One region of the Paenibacillus sp. CH40 genome, then DNA from elsewhere that is predicted to be linked to it. Evidence: riboswitches for the same ligand, from Rfam matches in the RefSeq annotation. Region 1 holds a riboswitch; each other region holds the start of a gene.
The links. Region 1 has a riboswitch for cobalamin ahead of metE (5-methyltetrahydropteroyltriglutamate--homocysteine S-methyltransferase). Riboswitches for the same ligand answer to the same signal wherever they lie in the genome.

Region 1 (5,859 bases):
ACGTTGCCCGGTCCTTCCGCAAGCATCTGCGCAAGGGACTCCGGTTGTTCGAGGAAGAGATAGAATCCAGTCTGTCTGACGACGAACTACATATGGCCAATCCCCATTTGCAAGAAGTCTGCCCTCGTTCCTACGCATTCGCACGCGAAGAAACGGAGACGGAAACCCGGCAGGCTGCTGAATCGCTCATTCATAACCTGAACACCATGAGCAGTCGAGCGGGGGGACAGATTCCATTCACTTCACTGAATTACGGAATGTGCACGTCTGCTGAGGGACGACTTGTTACTCAATCGCTGCTGGAGGCCACTATTCGCGGCTTGGGCAGCGGGGAAACTCCTATTTTTCCACAACATATTTTCCAATGTAAAGAGGGAATCAACCAGGCAGAAGGCGACATCAATTATGATTTGTTCTTACGGGCGGTAGAATGCTCTAGCAGACGGATGTATCCCAATTTTGTGAATGTGGATGCCACCTTCAACTTGCCTTTTTACCGTGCTGATGATCCAGACACCATTATAGCGACAATGGGTTGCCGTACCCGCACCATTTCTGACCGTTTCGGTAGAAACCGGCAGAGTGGCAAGGGGAATCTCTCCTTCAATACCATTAATCTGGTGCGGCTTGGCATTGAGTATGGTATTTGCACAGGCAAACGCCTGACACCTGACCGTGATCGCTTTGATGCGAGACTAGAAGAAGTTATGCGCATTGCGGTAGATGGCCTAATTCATCGCTATCAAATCCAGACCAGCCAACCGGCCAAAGCCTCGGACTTTATGATGCGCGAAGGGGTATGGGAAGGTGGAGAACAACTGGCACCAGATGACAAGGTGGGAGGCGTACTAAAACACGGTACGCTTTCGATCGGGTTCATCGGGCTGGCTGAGTGCATGAAGGCACTATATGGGAAACACCACGGGGAGGATGATTTTGTATACCGAGAGGCACAGCGAATCATCACTTCCATGCGCGTGTATTGCGATCGAATGAGTGAATATCACAATTTAAATATTACATTGTTCGCTACGCCTGCCGAAGGTCTGTCGGGCAAGTTCACATTGCTGGATCAACGTGATTTCGGGATTATTCCTGAGGTAAATGATCGAGAATATTACACGAATTCTTTTCATATTCCCGTGTATTACACGCTCCCGGCTGCTCGTAAAATCAGCTTGGAAGCTCCGTTCCATAACCTATGCAACGCTGGTGCGATTTCATACATTGAGCTGGACGGTAATGCGCGGAATAACCCGGATGCGTTTCTTAAAATTGTTCAGTACGCGCTGCATCAGAACATCGGCTATTTCTCCATCAACCATCCGGTGGATCGTTGTACGGAATGTGGTTATGAAGGGATTATCGGGACAAGCTGCCCCCAATGCGGCACAGATGAGGAGCACACACACTTTCAGCGCTTACGTCGGGTAACCGGATATCTGACAGGAGATTATACCGTTCGCTTTAATGCCGCAAAACAGGCAGAAGTTCGAGACCGGGTGAAACATAAGTGAATTTGTGTGGCTACATTCCGGAATCTCTGAACGAAGGATACGGCCTGCGCACCGTTGTGTTCATTAGCGGTTGCCGTCATGCCTGTCCTGGATGCTTTAATCCAGAGTCATGGAGCTTCCGTGCAGGCGAGCCATTCACCCCCCAACGACAACAGGAGGTCATTCGTGACATCATGGAAAATCCGTTGTTGGACGGACTGACTCTCTGCGGGGGAGACCCGTTTTTCTCAGCAGCAGAATGCTCGCAATTTGTGCGTGACTTCCGCGAAGCCTGTCCCGACCGAACCGTGTGGGCTTACACTGGCTTTGTCTATGAAGATCTACTCACAGATCCGGAGCGACAGGAACTGGCGCTTTTGTGCGATGTGATTGTGGACGGTCGTTTTGTAGAACAGCAAAAGGACCTGACCCTTCCCTTCCGGGGCAGTCGCAACCAGCGTCTGGTAGATGTGAAAGCCAGTATTCAGGCAGGTTATGCCGTTTCATTGACATAAGGCGATGCTTACCCAGCAAGCAAGATGCTATATCTAATCTAAGACAAGCCCCCATCATGGGTAAGGCTTGTCTTTTTTCATATGGCTAACAGATTCCATTGGAGTTTCTATTGCGCATCCTGTAAGTTTCACTTATGATGGTGAACAAGTATACGAGTGCATAATTATTCGTCATACCTTAACCGCATAGCTTGGAGATAGGTGTCTGTTCTATTCAGATCAGGCTTAAAAGGGAAGCCGGTGCAAATCCGGCACGGTCCCGCCACTGTAAACGGGGAACTTTCAGCTGTTCATATATCCACTGGTCCACAGACCGGGAAGGAATGCTGAGCGTCATGATCCGTAAGTCAGGAGACCTGCCTATTTTAACAACATCGCAAGTACCTACGGAAGATAGGGAGGTGTTAAGAGCAGTCGCCGTATTTTTGATTTTTTAATCACGGAGGCATTCTTTCCCTTACTTATTTTTAACCTTGGGGGAAGAATGCCTTTTTTGGTACGTAAAAGTAAAACAGCTACCCGCTAGGAGGAAAAGTACATGTCCATTATTGAATGGCCTGAATTGTCCGGCTTAATTAGCAGTAATCTGGGATATCCGCGTATCGGCGAAAATCGGGAATGGAAGAAAGCACTGGAACGCTTCTGGAACGGCAGCATTAACGAAAGCGAACTGCAGACGGAGATGAAAAGATTACGGTTGGAGCATCTGAGCAAGCAGCGGGACAAGGGGATTGATCGCATTCCTGTCGGAGACTTCTCCTATTACGATCACATGCTGGATACATCTGTGATGTTCGGTCTGGTTCCCGAACGGTTCAACTATCGTCCCGCGGGTCCGGTTCCTCTATCCGTGTATTTCGGGATCGCTCGTGGACAGAAGGGAGCAACCGCCAGTGAAATGACCAAATGGATGAATACCAATTATCACTACATCGTTCCTGAATTGGCGAATGCAGTTCCGGTGTTCACTGAAAATAAACCTTTACAGGCTTATCGTGAAGCAAAACAAGAACTAGGTATTGATGGGAAACCGGTCCTCATCGGCCCCTATTCATTCGTTACCCTTTCCAAAGGCTATGATCGTAAGGAGCTTGCCTCTATTATAAGAACCTTCCTGCCTTTATACACCCGTGTCCTGTCTGAACTAGCAGCAGAAGGTGTTCAGTGGGTCCAAATCGATGAACCTGTCCTGACCACCTCATTCCCAGTAGAGGATCTGGACATTATCCAGGAAGTCTATGAAGCTTTGAACCAAGCTGCGCCCTCCTTAAATATAATGCTGCAAACCTACTTTGGCAGCCTAGATCATTATGAGCGTCTGTCCGTACTTCCAGTACAGGGGCTGGGTCTTGATTTTGTGTATGATGATGGCGAAAATCTTCAGCATATATTGCAGCATGGCTTTCCTAAAGGAAAAACGCTGGGCGCTGGTGTCATTGACGGACGCAATATATGGCGCAGCGACCTGAACGCTGTAGCTGCTCTGCTGGGTCAGTTAGCAGAACAGACCACTGCCGAGCAGCTTATCGTACAGCCATCATGCAGTCTGCTGCATGTGCCAGTCAGCCTGGAGGCAGAGCACAAGCTGGACAAGGAGCTGGTGCAAGCGCTGGCCTTTGCTGATGAAAAGCTAGAGGAAATCGCCATCCTGACGGCTGCACTTGGCAAACACGATCCATCCGCACTCACCAAGCTTGGACAAAGTACAGATGCGGTAGCCCGTTTCAACAGTTCAGCGGCACGCGTACAGACAGCTGCCGATCTGGCCGACCTGTTGGCCAAAGAGCCTCTGTCACGCAGCGTTCCTTTCGCCGAGCGTCGTGAGATTCAGCAAAATAAGCTAAAGTTGCCTCCACTGCCTACGACGACCATTGGTAGCTTCCCGCAAACCGCCGAGATCCGCAAGGCCCGCCTGCACTATCGCAAAGGAGAATGGTCTGCCGAGCAATACCGAACGTTCATCCAACAGCAAATCAAGGAATGGATTGATATCCAAGAGGACATTGGCATTGACGTGCTTGTACATGGAGAATTTGAGCGGACCGACATGGTTGAATTTTTTGGCGAAAAGCTGAACGGCTTTGCTTTTACGCAAAACGGATGGGTGCAGTCCTACGGCTCCCGCTGTGTCAAACCGCCGATTATATACGGAGACGTTTCCTTCGATCAGCCCATGACCGTGGAAGAAACGGCATTCGCCCAATCGTTAACTTCCAAGCCTGTTAAGGGAATGCTTACGGGTCCTGTGACCATTTTGAACTGGTCTTTCGAACGTAATGATATTCCACGCAGTCAAGTTGCTTTACAGTTGGCTCTGGCACTACGGGCAGAGGTAGAGGCACTGGAACAAGCGGGCATCGGCATGATTCAGGTCGATGAGCCTGCAATTCGTGAAGGGCTTCCGCTGAAAAAAGAACAGCAGCAAGCCTATCTGGATTGGGCGGTTCAAGCCTTCCTTGTGACCACGGCCACCGTTGAGCCAGCGACCCAAATCCATACGCATATGTGCTATTCCGAATTTCAGCATATGATTCAGTCCATCTCCGATATGGATGCCGACGTTATATCTATTGAAACCTCGCGAAGCCACGGAGAACTGATTGTCAGCTTTGAAGATCAGGTATACGACAAAGGCATCGGTCTGGGCGTGTACGATATCCACAGCCCGTGCATCCCCGATGTATCTGAAATGCTAAGCATGATCCAGCGTGCCCTGCGCGTACTGCCATCAGATTTGTTCTGGGTTAATCCGGATTGTGGTCTGAAAACCCGTACCAAAGAGGAATCTGTCGCCGCCTTGCGACAAATGGTACAAGCGGCTCAAGCAGCCCGGGCTGCATTGGCTGTATCCAACTAATTTTTTTATCGTATCCAATCGCGCCATCATTTTCGCCTTATCCTATTCCCCTTTCCGGCCCTTATTGCTAAAAGCTAGGAAGGGGGATTTATTCTAGATCATATAATGTATATACGCCTTGAATATGCTCCATTTTCATCTGCTTCATATGTACGCCTAAGCCATGTTCTCGATCCCAGGAGCAACTAAAATTCAAATACAGTTCATCCTTTGCCGATGAGTCGGAAATCAGTATAGACATAAGCTGTATTCGATCCAACAATTGTTCCGGCCGCTCCACATAAGGCGCATATTCATCTGGGTCCTCTCCCCATGTACTGTAAGCATTCCGGTACTTTTCCACTATGCCAGCATAATGATGGTGTATGGACTCCAACACTTGAGGATGAATAGTTGACGAATATTCCATATACTGCTCCCATGTCTTTTTTTGCAACTGTGTAGGTTCTTCTATAGTCTGTGCCTGTTCTTCGGAGTCGGCTCCCATGATAAATTCGACTTCTACTTCCGAGGGCTGCCCGCAAAAATCAACATGTACTACACCACGCAGAACAATCTCCTCAGATACATCCCAAGACTCATCATCGTGTTCCAGTTCCATATACCAGTGTTTCCAATTCACCCTTTACCACCTCTTCATAAAAAGTAATCTTTAAACCTATTGAATACTTTACAATCTATCATTTTAATGAATGAAATTAAAGCGGCATCCTATTTGGGCTTCCAGCCAGATTTCGAGGAATTTCCAAATGAAACTACTTTTTTCTACAACATTCGCTATTCAATAAAGCCTTCAAGAAAGAAAATCTGCCCATTTCGGCACAAATATTTTATTATTAAAAATTTAGTACCTTGCATTAATCAGTACATGATGTTAAATTATACCTGACTACTGTTCTATAATTAGTACCCGTGACAAATTATGCACAAACACACGTTTCTTCCCCTTATTCCGAACGACACCTATGAATCATTGATAACATCCAGGAAG
Region 2 (5,859 bases), on a different contig from region 1:
AACAGCATGTCCATTCCTCCGTATATAAACTGTGTAATTTATGTGTGCCTCCTTCTATTGTAACCCAAGTGAGCCATGTACAAAAGCTCATTTGCATTGACGGGACGCAAAAAGCAGCCTCATAATGGAGCTAAATGATTGGAAACGGGCGGAAAGGATGAGAGGCAATGATAGAGGTTTACGGTCATGGTGGAGACAGGGAAACAGCTGCCGCGACTTTTGGCGGAGCTGCTGCGGATTTTGTAGATTTTAGTGCAAATATTAATCCGCTTGGTCCACCGCCAGAGGTGCTTGAGGCGCTGCAACACTCATTTGACACTGTGATTCGCTATCCAGACCCTGGGCATCGGAATTTTAAAAATATGCTCGCACGGCGACTGCATGTTCCACCGGAGTCGCTAAGTATCGGAAACGGAGCGGCTGAAAGCATGGCGCTCCTACTATTGGGACTAGCTCCTAAGCGTGTGGGTACAGTGGAGCCGTGTTTTTCGGAATATGCCGAGCTGGCTGGCAAATTCGGAGCCGAGGTCAACCGGGTGTATGGGAAGGCCTCGCTTCAATGGAAGGCGGACGTGGAGGACATCCTTCAGCTCATGGAGCAGGTAGATGTTTTGTTCCTCGGACAGCCGAACAATCCAAATGGCGTGCAATATAGTGAGCAGGAGCTGTGCGAGCTGGCAGAGGCGGCTGGCACAACGGGTACCGTGCTGGTGGTGGATGAAGCATTCATTGATTTTATTCCGCTGGAACGGCGAATCTCACTGCTGCCTGTGCTGGATCGCTATCCTCATGTGATTTTAATCCGATCAATGACCAAATTTTATGCCATTCCTGGCTTGCGATTGGGCTATGCGATTGCTCATCCGGACTATATCCGGCGAATGACGGCCAAACAGGTGACCTGGAGTGTGAATGGATTGGCGTTGCTGGCTGGGGAGGCGTGTTTAAGAAGTGGGCAAGCATATGAGCGCCAAACACAGGAGCTGATTGCTGCGGAGCGCAACCGCCTGTTGACCGCCTTGGCGGAATGGGGCTGCGGTGTCGTTCCCGGCGAAGCCAATTACGTGCTGGCAAGGGCGCCGGGTACGTGGAGCGCATCGGCTATTCAGCAGGCGCTTGGACAACGTGGAATTCTTATACGTAGCTGTGCTATGTATCCGGGACTGACGACGAGCCATTTTCGCATTGCGGTCAAGGATGCACAAGCCAACGACAGGCTGCTGTCTGTATTGGGTGAAGTGCTGGAGGAGGAGCAGCGGCGTGACAGTTAGCTTGATTATCCTGGCAGCCTACCTTTTGGACAGGCTGATCGGTGATCCGAGGTGGTTGCCGCATCCAGTCATCGGTATGGGACATGCCATTTCAGCATTGGAAAAAGCGATTCGTCGCCAGGTCCGCAGTGACCGAGGGCTAAAACGTGCGGGCATACTGCTTCCACTCATTGTGGCGGGAGGTTCCTTTGCGCTCGCCTGGGCGCTGTTGCACTTGCTTGCCTGGATTCATCCGTGGTTATCTGTCGGCGCAGAAATGGTGCTGATTGCGACCACGATTGCTTCCAAAGGACTAAAGGATGCAGGAATGGCAGTATACCGAGCGTTGCAGGCGGATGATCTGGCAGCGGCACGGCGGGAGCTGGGCATGATTGTCGGGCGGGATACGCAACAGCTTGATGAGCCTGAGATTGTACGCGGTACGGTTGAAACGGTCGCTGAAAATATCGTGGACGCGATTATTTCCCCGCTTTTTTATGCCCTGATCGGGGGAGCACCCTTGGCGCTGGCTTATCGTGCTGTGAATACGCTCGATTCCATGGTTGGCTATAAAAATGAAAAGTATCTGCATTTAGGCTGGGCTTCAGCGCGTCTAGATGATGTGGCTAACTACATTCCAGCACGCCTGACAGCGGCAATGCTTGTCGTAGCGGCGTGGATGTACAAGCGAGATGCTGCAAGAAGCTGGCGCACAGTCAAGCGAGACGCTCGTCTGCACCCAAGCCCGAACAGTGGCTTCCCGGAATCAGCTGTTGCTGGAGCACTGGGGATTCGTCTTGGAGGCTATAATGTGTATCATGGCGTGCGCTCCTTTCGTGCATACATGGGCGATTGGATACGACCGCTAGAGTCGAAAGATATACGGCATACAATCCAGCTGATGTTCGCCGTGTCCAGTATGTTTGTAGGATTGTGTTTGTTAGGAGCCGCAGGTTGTTTTGCCTTGGGATGGGTGCGGTGAGGGTGAGGCGTGACACACTGAATAATGATCGAGCAGGAAGTGACATGATCTTGAAACAAGATATAGCAGCAAAAAGGACAGTAGAATACGCACAAAGTCCGAACTCACAGGAGGATCGTAAGGTGCCGTATTATGCTAAAGAAGATCTGCATTGGGACATGGAACTCGTGTTAGTTCGTCACGGCACAACCTTATGGAATAAGGAACGTCGATATCTGGGACACTCCGACATAGGTTTGCTACCGGGAGCAGAACAGGAATTAAAGCCTTTGCAAGAAGAATTGCAGGGACAGTCCTTTGCTCGAATCTATTGCAGCGATTTAATGCGATGTCGCCAGACCTTGCAGATCATTGTGCCGGAATCAGAATTGACGTCTGGAGGTTCCCTATCTATTATGTCTCCTATGATGGAACCACGTCTGCGAGAGCTTCATTTTGGCGAGTGGGATGGAAAAACGTATGACATGCTCAAGGATGTGTCGTTGTATCGCGCTTGGATTGATGAGCCGCAACGGATAACCCCTCCTGGAGGAGAGTCTTGGACAGATTTTGTGAATCGTCTACGGAAATTTCTTGACTCTCTGTATGAATGGCGTGTTGCTATGGAAGTTCGACCCATGGATTTGACTGCTGGGCCGCTCTCTGTTTTGGTCGTTACGCATGGTGGCGTAATTCGTCAGTTAGCTTGTATGCTGATACCGGGCCATGATTTTTGGAGTCTGAATCCGAAGCCGGGAGAAGCATTTAGGATTCAATTGAGGCTGGCAGGACCGCACAATTACATAGCCGAAATGCTCCCTCATTAGGTTAGACACCAGCGGATAAAGAGGCTGTTTGGGTTGTAAGCCGCCTCATTTTAACCTATAATCATCAAGTAAAAGAACGGCTTGACTACCACTACATCAAATATCCAGCAGACGAGGTCGGCGCAGTGTGATGAAACTATGGTTTCCCTTGCCTGCGCTGTTAAAAGGGAAGTCGGTGTAAGTCCGGCGCGGTCCCGCCACTGTAAATGGAAACATGCCCGTTAGTCCTGCTTTATGTGCTACTAAGCATATGAAGGAATTTCAGGACATGCATCTTACCATAAGTCAGGATACCTGCCCGTCCGCCTGTCACCATAATCCTTCGAGGAAAGGATGACGTGTTCGCAGTGACTGTCCGTGCGGAAAGAAGCTGCCGCCTGCGCACGATCTGCGCTAACGTGACCCCTGTGTCCTGATATAAGGATGCGGGGGTTTTTTGATAGGAAAAGAAGGCTGGATTTAGAAGATATCTGATGATGCTCAAGTAACGCTCTTAACGATTTTTTTATGAAGGGGTGCAAATCATGGCAGGAAAAAAAATAAAGGTTTGGACAACAGGTCTATTGGTTCTGATTTTGGCAGTTGTGCTGAGTGCATGTGGCGCTAATGGAAAAAATGCTGAAAATAAAGAGAATCAGACTTCTGCACAGCAGCCAGGAAAGACCGTAACCGCACAAGAGCCTCCGGGCAAAACAGTTTACCCACTCACAGTTAAGGATGCAACAGGACAGGAATTTACATTCAAAAAAGCGCCGGATAAAATCGTTTCCGTCTCCCCGGCAGAAACCGAGGCGCTGTTCGCCATCGGGCTGGATAAGGAAATAGTTGGCGTCTCCGACTACTCTGATTACCCGGCAGCTGCTACGAAAAAGCCTAAAGTGGGCGGTATTATGAAACCGAACGAAGAGGCGATCATTGCTGCTAACCCGGAAGTCGTTTTTGCAGGGATATCACTTAGTGAACAGGCTACGACCAAGCTGCGCGACATGGGAATTATGATTTTTAAAACGGAACCGAAGACAGTTGAAGATGTCATAGCTAACATCGAATTGTATGGGAAAATCACCGATCATCAGAAAGAAGCGAGAGCGGTGACTGACAAGATGAGAGCAGATGTAGCGGAAGTGAAAGAAGGAGTTAAAAATATCGGTAAAGGGCAGAAGCTGCGGGTATACGTCGAGTTTTCACCAGGCTGGACAGTTGGTAAAGGCGAGTTTATGGACGAGCTGATTACGTTGGCGGGCGGCGAAAATGTAGGTGCCACGCAGAAGGGGTGGTACCAAATTAGTGAGGAAAATATTATTGCTGCCAACCCTGACGTGATTTTGTACAGCAAAAGTGTCAAGGACGACAAAACTGGTCAAACACTCGGCGAAATCATTAAAGCTCGCAGTGGATGGGATCAAATATCGGCTGTTCGCCACAACCGGGTGTTTGCCGTGGATGATAATTTGATCAGTCGTCCGGGTCCACGCGTAACGGAAGGTCTCAAGGAAGTGGCCAAGGGCGTGTATCCTGAAATTTTCAAATGAACCGTAAACTGATCGGCTTTGGAGGGACAGGTCTTGTCTTGCTGTTGCTGACGCTGCTGCTCTGTCTTGGCATCGGCTCGGCCAAGCTTCCGGTCAGCCAGATCACGGGCATTCTGGTTAACCACCTTCCGTGGTTAGGCGATACGTTTACACCGGATTGGAATACATCCTCAGAGCAGATTATTTTGAAGGTCAGATTGCCACGAGTGTTACTGGGAATGTTGGTAGGAGCAGCGCTGGCGCTGGCGGGAGCCGGATTTCAGGGTGTGCTGCGTAATCCTTTGGCTGATCCGTATACACTGGGGGTATCCTCGGGGGCTTCGGTAGGAGCGGCAGTACTGATCTATTGGGGCCTTCAATTTTCATTTGTTGGCATATGGACGCTGCCGCTAGTGGCATTTACGACCGGAATGCTGACGCTGTGGATGGTGCTGACGTTGGCACGGGAAGGTGGAAAAATTCCGACACAAAGTCTCATTTTGTCGGGTGTGGTGATGCAATCCTTTCTGGGAGCGGTTGTTTCTTTTCTGACAGCCATGTCGAAGGAGACGGTCAATGAAATATTGTACTGGACGATGGGAAGTCTTAGTCTGCGCGGTTGGTCATATACAGGAATCCTTTTACCTTATGTGGTCATAGGACTGGTATTTCTATGGAATCGGGCACGTGTGCTGAATATATTGGCTTTGGGTGAACGTCAGGCGGCTCACATGGGAGTTCATGTAGATGCGACAAAGCTATCTGTTTTGATCATTTCCACGCTGCTGACAGCTGCCGCTGTCTCGGTATGTGGAGTGATTGGCTTTGTGGGACTTGTTGTACCGCATATCATTCGTCTGGTGACAGGCCCTGATTACCGGATGATTGTTCCATTATCTGCGCTCGGTGGAGCCATTTTTATGGCTTGGGCAGATACGGCGGCTCGCACGTTGTTAGCCCCCACGGAAATTCCTCTGGGCGTGATGACGGCCTTTGTTGGGGCACCGTTCTTTGCATATCTCCTGTATCGGAACAAGAAGCTGCGCAGGGGGGAACTGCTGTGACAGAACAAAGTGAATCACAGAAAGTGCGTGATCGGGCATTAGAGGTAGCGGGTCTGACACGTGCCTATGGAGAGTTCCATGCGTTAAAGAATATAAGCTGGAGCGTCGACGAAGGAACTTGGTGGGGGATTATTGGTCCGAACGGCAGTGGAAAATCGACCTTGCTGCATCTGCTTTCGGGTGTAGATCAGCCAACTTCAGGAAACGTTCATATCTATGGCAAAAAGGTCGGTAGCTACAGCAGAA
Region 3 (5,859 bases), 200 kb from region 1:
TCGTCAATGGTCTGCGTTCCGAAGGACTCGCGATTATGCTTGGGGGTATTTTTAACGCGTTTCCTTATACAGCTTTCTCGCAAAATGTTGGCCTGATCTCACTCACACGCGTCAAATCGCGGAACGTTATTTTTGCTGCGGGCGGGATCATGGTTGTTCTCGGTTTGCTGCCTAAGCTGGCTGCCTTAACGACAGTGATTCCTAACGCTGTGCTGGGCGGGGCGATGATCGTCATGTTCGGCTCGGTTGCTGCATCAGGCATGTCTATTTTGTCAGAAGTGGATCTGCGGAAGGAAAGCAATCTGCTGATCGCAGCATGCAGTATTGCCGTGGGCCTAGGCTCTGCCGTTCTGCCACAAATGTTCGACCAGCTGCCGAGCTTTGCCAAAATGCTGCTGCAAAATGGTATCGTTTCGGGTTCGATTACAGCGATTGTCTTGAACATTGTTTTGACGAGAAAACAAGGGGAATCGGTCAAAAGCGTGACGGTTTCGGAGGTTCCACAGAAGGTTTGATGATTAGGAATAAATAAAGATAGCCGGAGAGAGGACGTATGCCTCTTTTCCGGCTTTTTGGCATGGAGTTATCCAGATAGTAGATCCCCTTGCCGTCTGGGGACATATAGATAAAGCTGCGGGATGAAATGGGTAGCTCTAATTTGGTGCGTTTTCCAGTTTATGCGCTAGAAGAATTTGCTAGAGTGGTAGGAAGAGGCATGATATAATCTAAATTATGGATTTTGAATAGTGGTGGATGTTTTCGGACCACGGTGCAGCTTCCCGAAAGGGGGTGAAGCCGATGGTCACACTTGTATCGTGCTACGATGTGTTGCGTTGGATGGTTACGTTACTAAGCCTGGTGTTTAGTATTCGTAAACTTTATCGCTGGCTACGTCGGAAATTTCGGAACAAGCGAAAACCCACCGCGTAATTAGGTTGGCCCCTAACGGTGGGTTTCGTTTGCATTAACATTTAGTTGTGCAGCGCGCCGTGGTGGTGATCCACAGCCTTTCAAGTCCTAAGAGTCTTTGCCGTTGGCGCGGCGAAGACTCTTTTTAGTATACGGACACGAAGGTTATCTCTATACCTAATTTTAGCACGTTCATTTCGTGCACGCAATGAATAGCCATTACCTTCATTCTCGCCATATCATTCAAATTTGAATTATTATACAGCATTTATTGACAAGCCTGTGACAACAAAATAAGATCGTAATGGAAAGAAATAAAGGAAGAAAACAGGTGTGAGCCGGACGACTCTATGTACGGGGTTTTGTTGAGACCATGTGGATAGTTATTGAGCGTGCTCACTTAAAAGGGAAGTTCGGTTGATTCCGACACGGGCCCGCCACTGTATACAGGCATCAGCAGGATACTGCTGGAGCTTTCAGAACAGCCACTGGAACTGTGAAGAACCGGGAAGGCCTGAAAGATACGCCTGGAGTCAGGAGACCTGCCTGTTTTGACATCACTGTCAGACCCACGGGATGCTGGGGAGGTGGTTAGGCGTGCTGCATACGGAATGTCTGAAACCGATCTGACCCCTTCTATGTTTTTGGAGTTGGCTTCGAGGTGTGTTTTGACATTTTATAATGAAAGCATTTCTGACTGCTGATCAAGTGGTCCGGAATGCTTTTTTCGCGTTTTGCGTTAGGTTTATATGATTTTACAAGATAGAGGGGGATTCATCGAATGATTAGCAATCGTAGCAGGCGCTCATGGTTGATATGTACAGGGGTGATGCTGTTACTGGCAGTTATGGCTCTTTCGGGATGTACTAGCAATAAGACGTCGAATAGCTCCGGCAAAGATGAGAACGCGTCAGCACAACAAACGGCGACAGGTAAAAAGCTGGTAATGGCGTATACATGGAAACCGTCAGGTGTTGACCCGCACGGAGATAATAGCTGGGATGTGATGCGATCTGGTGCAGGTGAGACACTGGTACGTTTGAATGAAAAGCTGGAGCCTGTGGCTTGGCTGGCAAAGGAGTGGAAGCAGGATAGTCCTACAGTTTGGACGTTCAGCTTGCAGGATAAAGTCACTTTTCATAATGGAAAGAGTATGGATGCAGCAAGTGTAAAAGCATCTTTGCTACGCTCTATCGAGAAAAGCCATCTGGCGAAGGATTTACTGAATGTGAAGTCCATTGATGTAAGCGGCCCGCTGGCTTTGAAAATCACGACAAACCAGCCGAATGCGGCGTTGGTGTCCAATCTAGCTGATCCATCGACGATTGTACTGGATGTGGCATCGATGAAAGATGAGCAGAGTTACCCAGCGATGACAGGCGCCTTTAAAATTAAAGCGTTCAACAAGGACCAATCCTTGGTCGTAGAGCGTTATGACGGATACCGGGGCGAAAAGGCACGATTGGCTGAGGCGACAATGAAGTTCATTACGGACGGGAATTCGCGCCTGATGGCGCTGCAATCCGGCGAGGTGGACGTAGCGACGGATATTCCGGTTGATAACGCAGAGGTACTGAAAAAGAACGACAAGCTACAAGTGCTGTCGGCTCCCTCCTTGCGCACCCATATGCTCGTGTACAATATGGAATCCCCAGTATTCAAGGATGCGGCGAACCGTAAGGTGGTGGACAGCCTGATTCCACGCACATCGATTGTGAGCGCCGTCATGAGGGGCTTCGGTACGGAAGCAAGCAGTCCGTTCCCGAGCATTCTTCCCTTCGGTAAAGTTGAGCGTAAAGCGCTGGACGGAACGGCGGATCAGCTGTTAACGAAGGATGGCTGGCAGAAGGACGCCCAAGGGACATGGACTAAGCAAGGCAAGCCGTTCGAGGTTACGCTGCTGACTTTTCCTCAGCGTCCGGAGCTCTCTGTTATGGCTGAGGTCATCCAAAGCCAATTGCTGAAAGAGGGAATCCAGGTCAAGATTCGCAAGGTGGAAAATATCGACGAGGCGTTGACCAAAAACGATTGGGATTTTGCTATGTACAGTATGCTTACTGCTCATACAGGAGAGCCACAATATTTTATGGACATGTTTTATTCTTCGAAAAGCGAAGCCAATGTAAGCCGTTATAGTTCCAAACCGCTGGAGAGTATTCTTAACAGCTTGAAGCTGGCGAAGGATACAGCGCAGCGTAATGCTGTGACACTACAAGCGCTGAATATCATCAATACGGATTTGCCACAGTCGTTCATTGTGCATCCTGACATTGTGTTTGGTGTGAAAAAAGGGGTAGAGGGTTTTACACCCCATCCGATCGAGTATTACTACATTACAGCGCAATCCGATATTGCGGAATAACGAGCGGCGTATCCTATGATTCGTTTTATACTGGAACGTGTGGCGCAGCTGCTCATCATTGTATTCGTTGTATCCACGCTGACTTTTGTACTGATGCGGCTGGCTCCTGGTGACCCTGCTACCATTTTGCTCACCGCGCATAATGTCCCTGCCTCTGAGGAGGCGTTGACGACGCTACGGCAGGAACTGGGCTTAAACGAACCGTTTCATATTCAATATGTGAACTGGCTGCGGGATGTGTTCACAGGGCATTGGGGCACCTCGTATGTATCCAAGGAATCCGTGCTAGCCGAACTGTGGAACAGACTGCCTGCTACGGTGGAGCTAGCTGCTGCGGGCTTTGCCGTCATGACGGTGCTTACGCTGGGGTTGGGGCTGGCTGCCTCGCTAAAAATCAGCGGCCCACTGGATCGTCTGGGCAGGCTGTTCGCCCTGCTGGGATCGTCGATCCCCTCTTTTTGGCTTGGGTTTCTGTTGATCTATCTATTCTCCGTTCGCTTGGGCTGGCTCCCATCCATGGGAAGGGAGGATTGGATACATTTAGTGCTCCCAGCGCTGACTCTTGGTGCAGGTTTGGGAGCTGTGCAAGCCCGTGTACTGCGCGCTCAAATGCTAGAGCTGGGTGACCGGAATTTTGTGAAAGCAGCGAAGGCTCGAGGCTTTTCCCGTATGCATATCCTGTTTTTTGAGATATTTAAGCATGCGGTTCTGCCTATAATTACACTGCTAGGTACCAATCTATCATTTATGCTGGCAGGTAATGTCATCGTAGAGACCATTTTTTCATGGCCGGGGTTGGGCAAGTATTTTATAGATGCAATTACACAGCGAGATTATCCGGTGATTCAGGGATATGTTATTTTCGCCGTATTTTTAATTGTAGGAGTTCAGTGTTTGGTGGATGTGGTCCAGACGGCGATAGATCCGAGGCTGCGTTTGCGTTAAGGGGGAAGCTGAAAATGAAAAAGATACGGCTTTCCTTTCAAGGGAGCTTGCTGGCAGGAGGCGTACTGTTTGGTCTGATCGTGCTGCTTGGGCTATTGGCTCCATGGGTCGCTCCTCATGATCCTCTTCAAGTGGATCTTTTGAACCGTTTGGCACCACCCAGTCGGAAATATCCTTTCGGTACGGATCATCTGGGTCGGGATGTGCTGTCAAGGCTAATTTACGGGATTCGGATGAGCGTGCTAATCGCATGTGCAATTACTGTAGCTACGTTGTGTTTCAGTCTGCCTATAGGGTTGCTCATTGGTTATGTGCGTGGACGTGTGGATCAGCTGATCATGCGGGGAATCGACGGTGTACTGGCCTTTCCTGATATTATTTTAACGGTGGCAATTGTGGGCATTTTGGGCCCAGGTTTTGTTAACATGACCCTTGCGATTATTGCGGTACGGTGGGCGGGTTATGTCCGGTATATCCGTAGTCTGGTTCAAAAAGCCTGTCAGGAGGACTACGTTCGATATGCCCGTTTATCCGGCAATTCACACGTACGTATACTGAGCCGTTATGTATTGCCACAAGCATTGCCGCAGTTGTTGGTTTATGCGGTATGGGATATCGGGCGCGTGGTGCTGATGATCGCTGGGCTGTCCTTTCTTGGACTGGGTGTACAGCCGCCCAAGCCAGAGTGGGGCGTGATGCTGCATGATGCAACCTCATATTTTCAGGTGGCTCCGCATGTCATGATTTTCCCGGGCTTGGCGATTATGCTATTCGTACTTGCCTGCCAGCTTTTGGGCGACCGCTTTTCGGAAAAGGGGGCGGCCAAATAGTGGAGGATCAAACAGCCCTTGGGTGCAAGGATACGATAGAGCAAGTGGCAGGGCGAAAACCGTTGTTACACGTGGAACATTTGGAAATCTGCCGCACAGGCGTAGGAGCAAGCGGAAGCGGGAGCAAACCACTGCTGCGTGATGTGAGCTTTTCCGTATATTCAGGGGAGATTGTGGCCCTGACCGGACCGAGCGGATGCGGCAAGAGCCTGACCGCCCACGCAATCGCAGGCATGCTGGAGCCAGGTATTAATGTTACGCAAGGGCGTATCTACTATAACGGGGAAGACATTCTCCCGTTCCAGGAACGGCGCTGGCAAAGGCTGCGCCGAGAGGATATTGCCCTGCTCATTCAACAGTCGCTGAGCGGGTTGAACCCGATCCGGACTGTCCGCGCCCAGCTGATGGATACGCTTAGACTGCACGGGCGGCGTCGGATGCCGCATGACCAGATGGAGCCGGGGCACGCTGATGCTGTCCCATCCCATACTGCACCGCAGCAAGTCCACCCGCTGGGCGTGCTGCCACGGATGCGGCAGATGCTGAGCCGTGCCACGGAGATAGCCAGAGGAGGCGCTACTCCAGTGCGGGAGGCCTATTTGCGCTCTCTGCTCCGCAAGGTTGGATTTGCAAATCCTGAGCATATTTTGTCGTCATATCCTTTTGAACTAAGCGGAGGCATGTGTCAAAGGGTGCTGCTGGCTGCAATGTTAAGCTCCGGTCCGAGCCTCTTTATTGCCGATGAGCCTACTACGGCGTTGGATGTTATCAACCGCGATAAGGTTCTGGCATTGTTGCAACAATTGAGAGAAG

Region 2: another riboswitch for cobalamin. It lies ahead of NLX73_RS14170 (ABC transporter substrate-binding protein); the one in region 1 lies ahead of metE (5-methyltetrahydropteroyltriglutamate--homocysteine S-methyltransferase).
Region 3: another riboswitch for cobalamin. It lies ahead of NLX73_RS12275 (ABC transporter substrate-binding protein); the one in region 1 lies ahead of metE (5-methyltetrahydropteroyltriglutamate--homocysteine S-methyltransferase).

Annotation. Positions count from the first base shown of each region.
Region 1 covers NZ_JANAVQ010000003.1:305,424-311,282, forward strand. The annotation lists gene NLX73_RS11370 (anaerobic ribonucleoside triphosphate reductase) at 1-1,517, shown strand, start outside; gene nrdG (anaerobic ribonucleoside-triphosphate reductase activating protein) at 1,514-2,011, shown strand; cobalamin riboswitch at 2,194-2,389, shown strand; gene metE (5-methyltetrahydropteroyltriglutamate--homocysteine S-methyltransferase) at 2,550-4,868, shown strand; gene NLX73_RS11385 (DUF6985 domain-containing protein) at 4,957-5,490, opposite strand.
Region 2 covers NZ_JANAVQ010000004.1:201,816-207,674, reverse strand. The annotation lists gene lplA (lipoate--protein ligase) at 1-8, opposite strand, end outside; gene cobD (threonine-phosphate decarboxylase CobD) at 168-1,271, shown strand; gene cbiB (adenosylcobinamide-phosphate synthase CbiB) at 1,261-2,232, shown strand; gene NLX73_RS14175 (histidine phosphatase family protein) at 2,277-3,038, shown strand; cobalamin riboswitch at 3,161-3,354, shown strand; gene NLX73_RS14170 (ABC transporter substrate-binding protein) at 3,563-4,570, shown strand; gene NLX73_RS14165 (FecCD family ABC transporter permease) at 4,567-5,613, shown strand; gene NLX73_RS14160 (ABC transporter ATP-binding protein) at 5,610-5,859, shown strand, end outside.
Region 3 covers NZ_JANAVQ010000003.1:506,770-512,628, reverse strand. The annotation lists gene NLX73_RS12280 (nucleobase:cation symporter-2 family protein) at 1-515, shown strand, start outside; cobalamin riboswitch at 1,270-1,473, shown strand; gene NLX73_RS12275 (ABC transporter substrate-binding protein) at 1,691-3,271, shown strand; gene nikB (nickel ABC transporter permease) at 3,287-4,216, shown strand; gene NLX73_RS12265 (ABC transporter permease) at 4,231-5,046, shown strand; gene NLX73_RS12260 (ATP-binding cassette domain-containing protein) at 5,046-5,859, shown strand, end outside.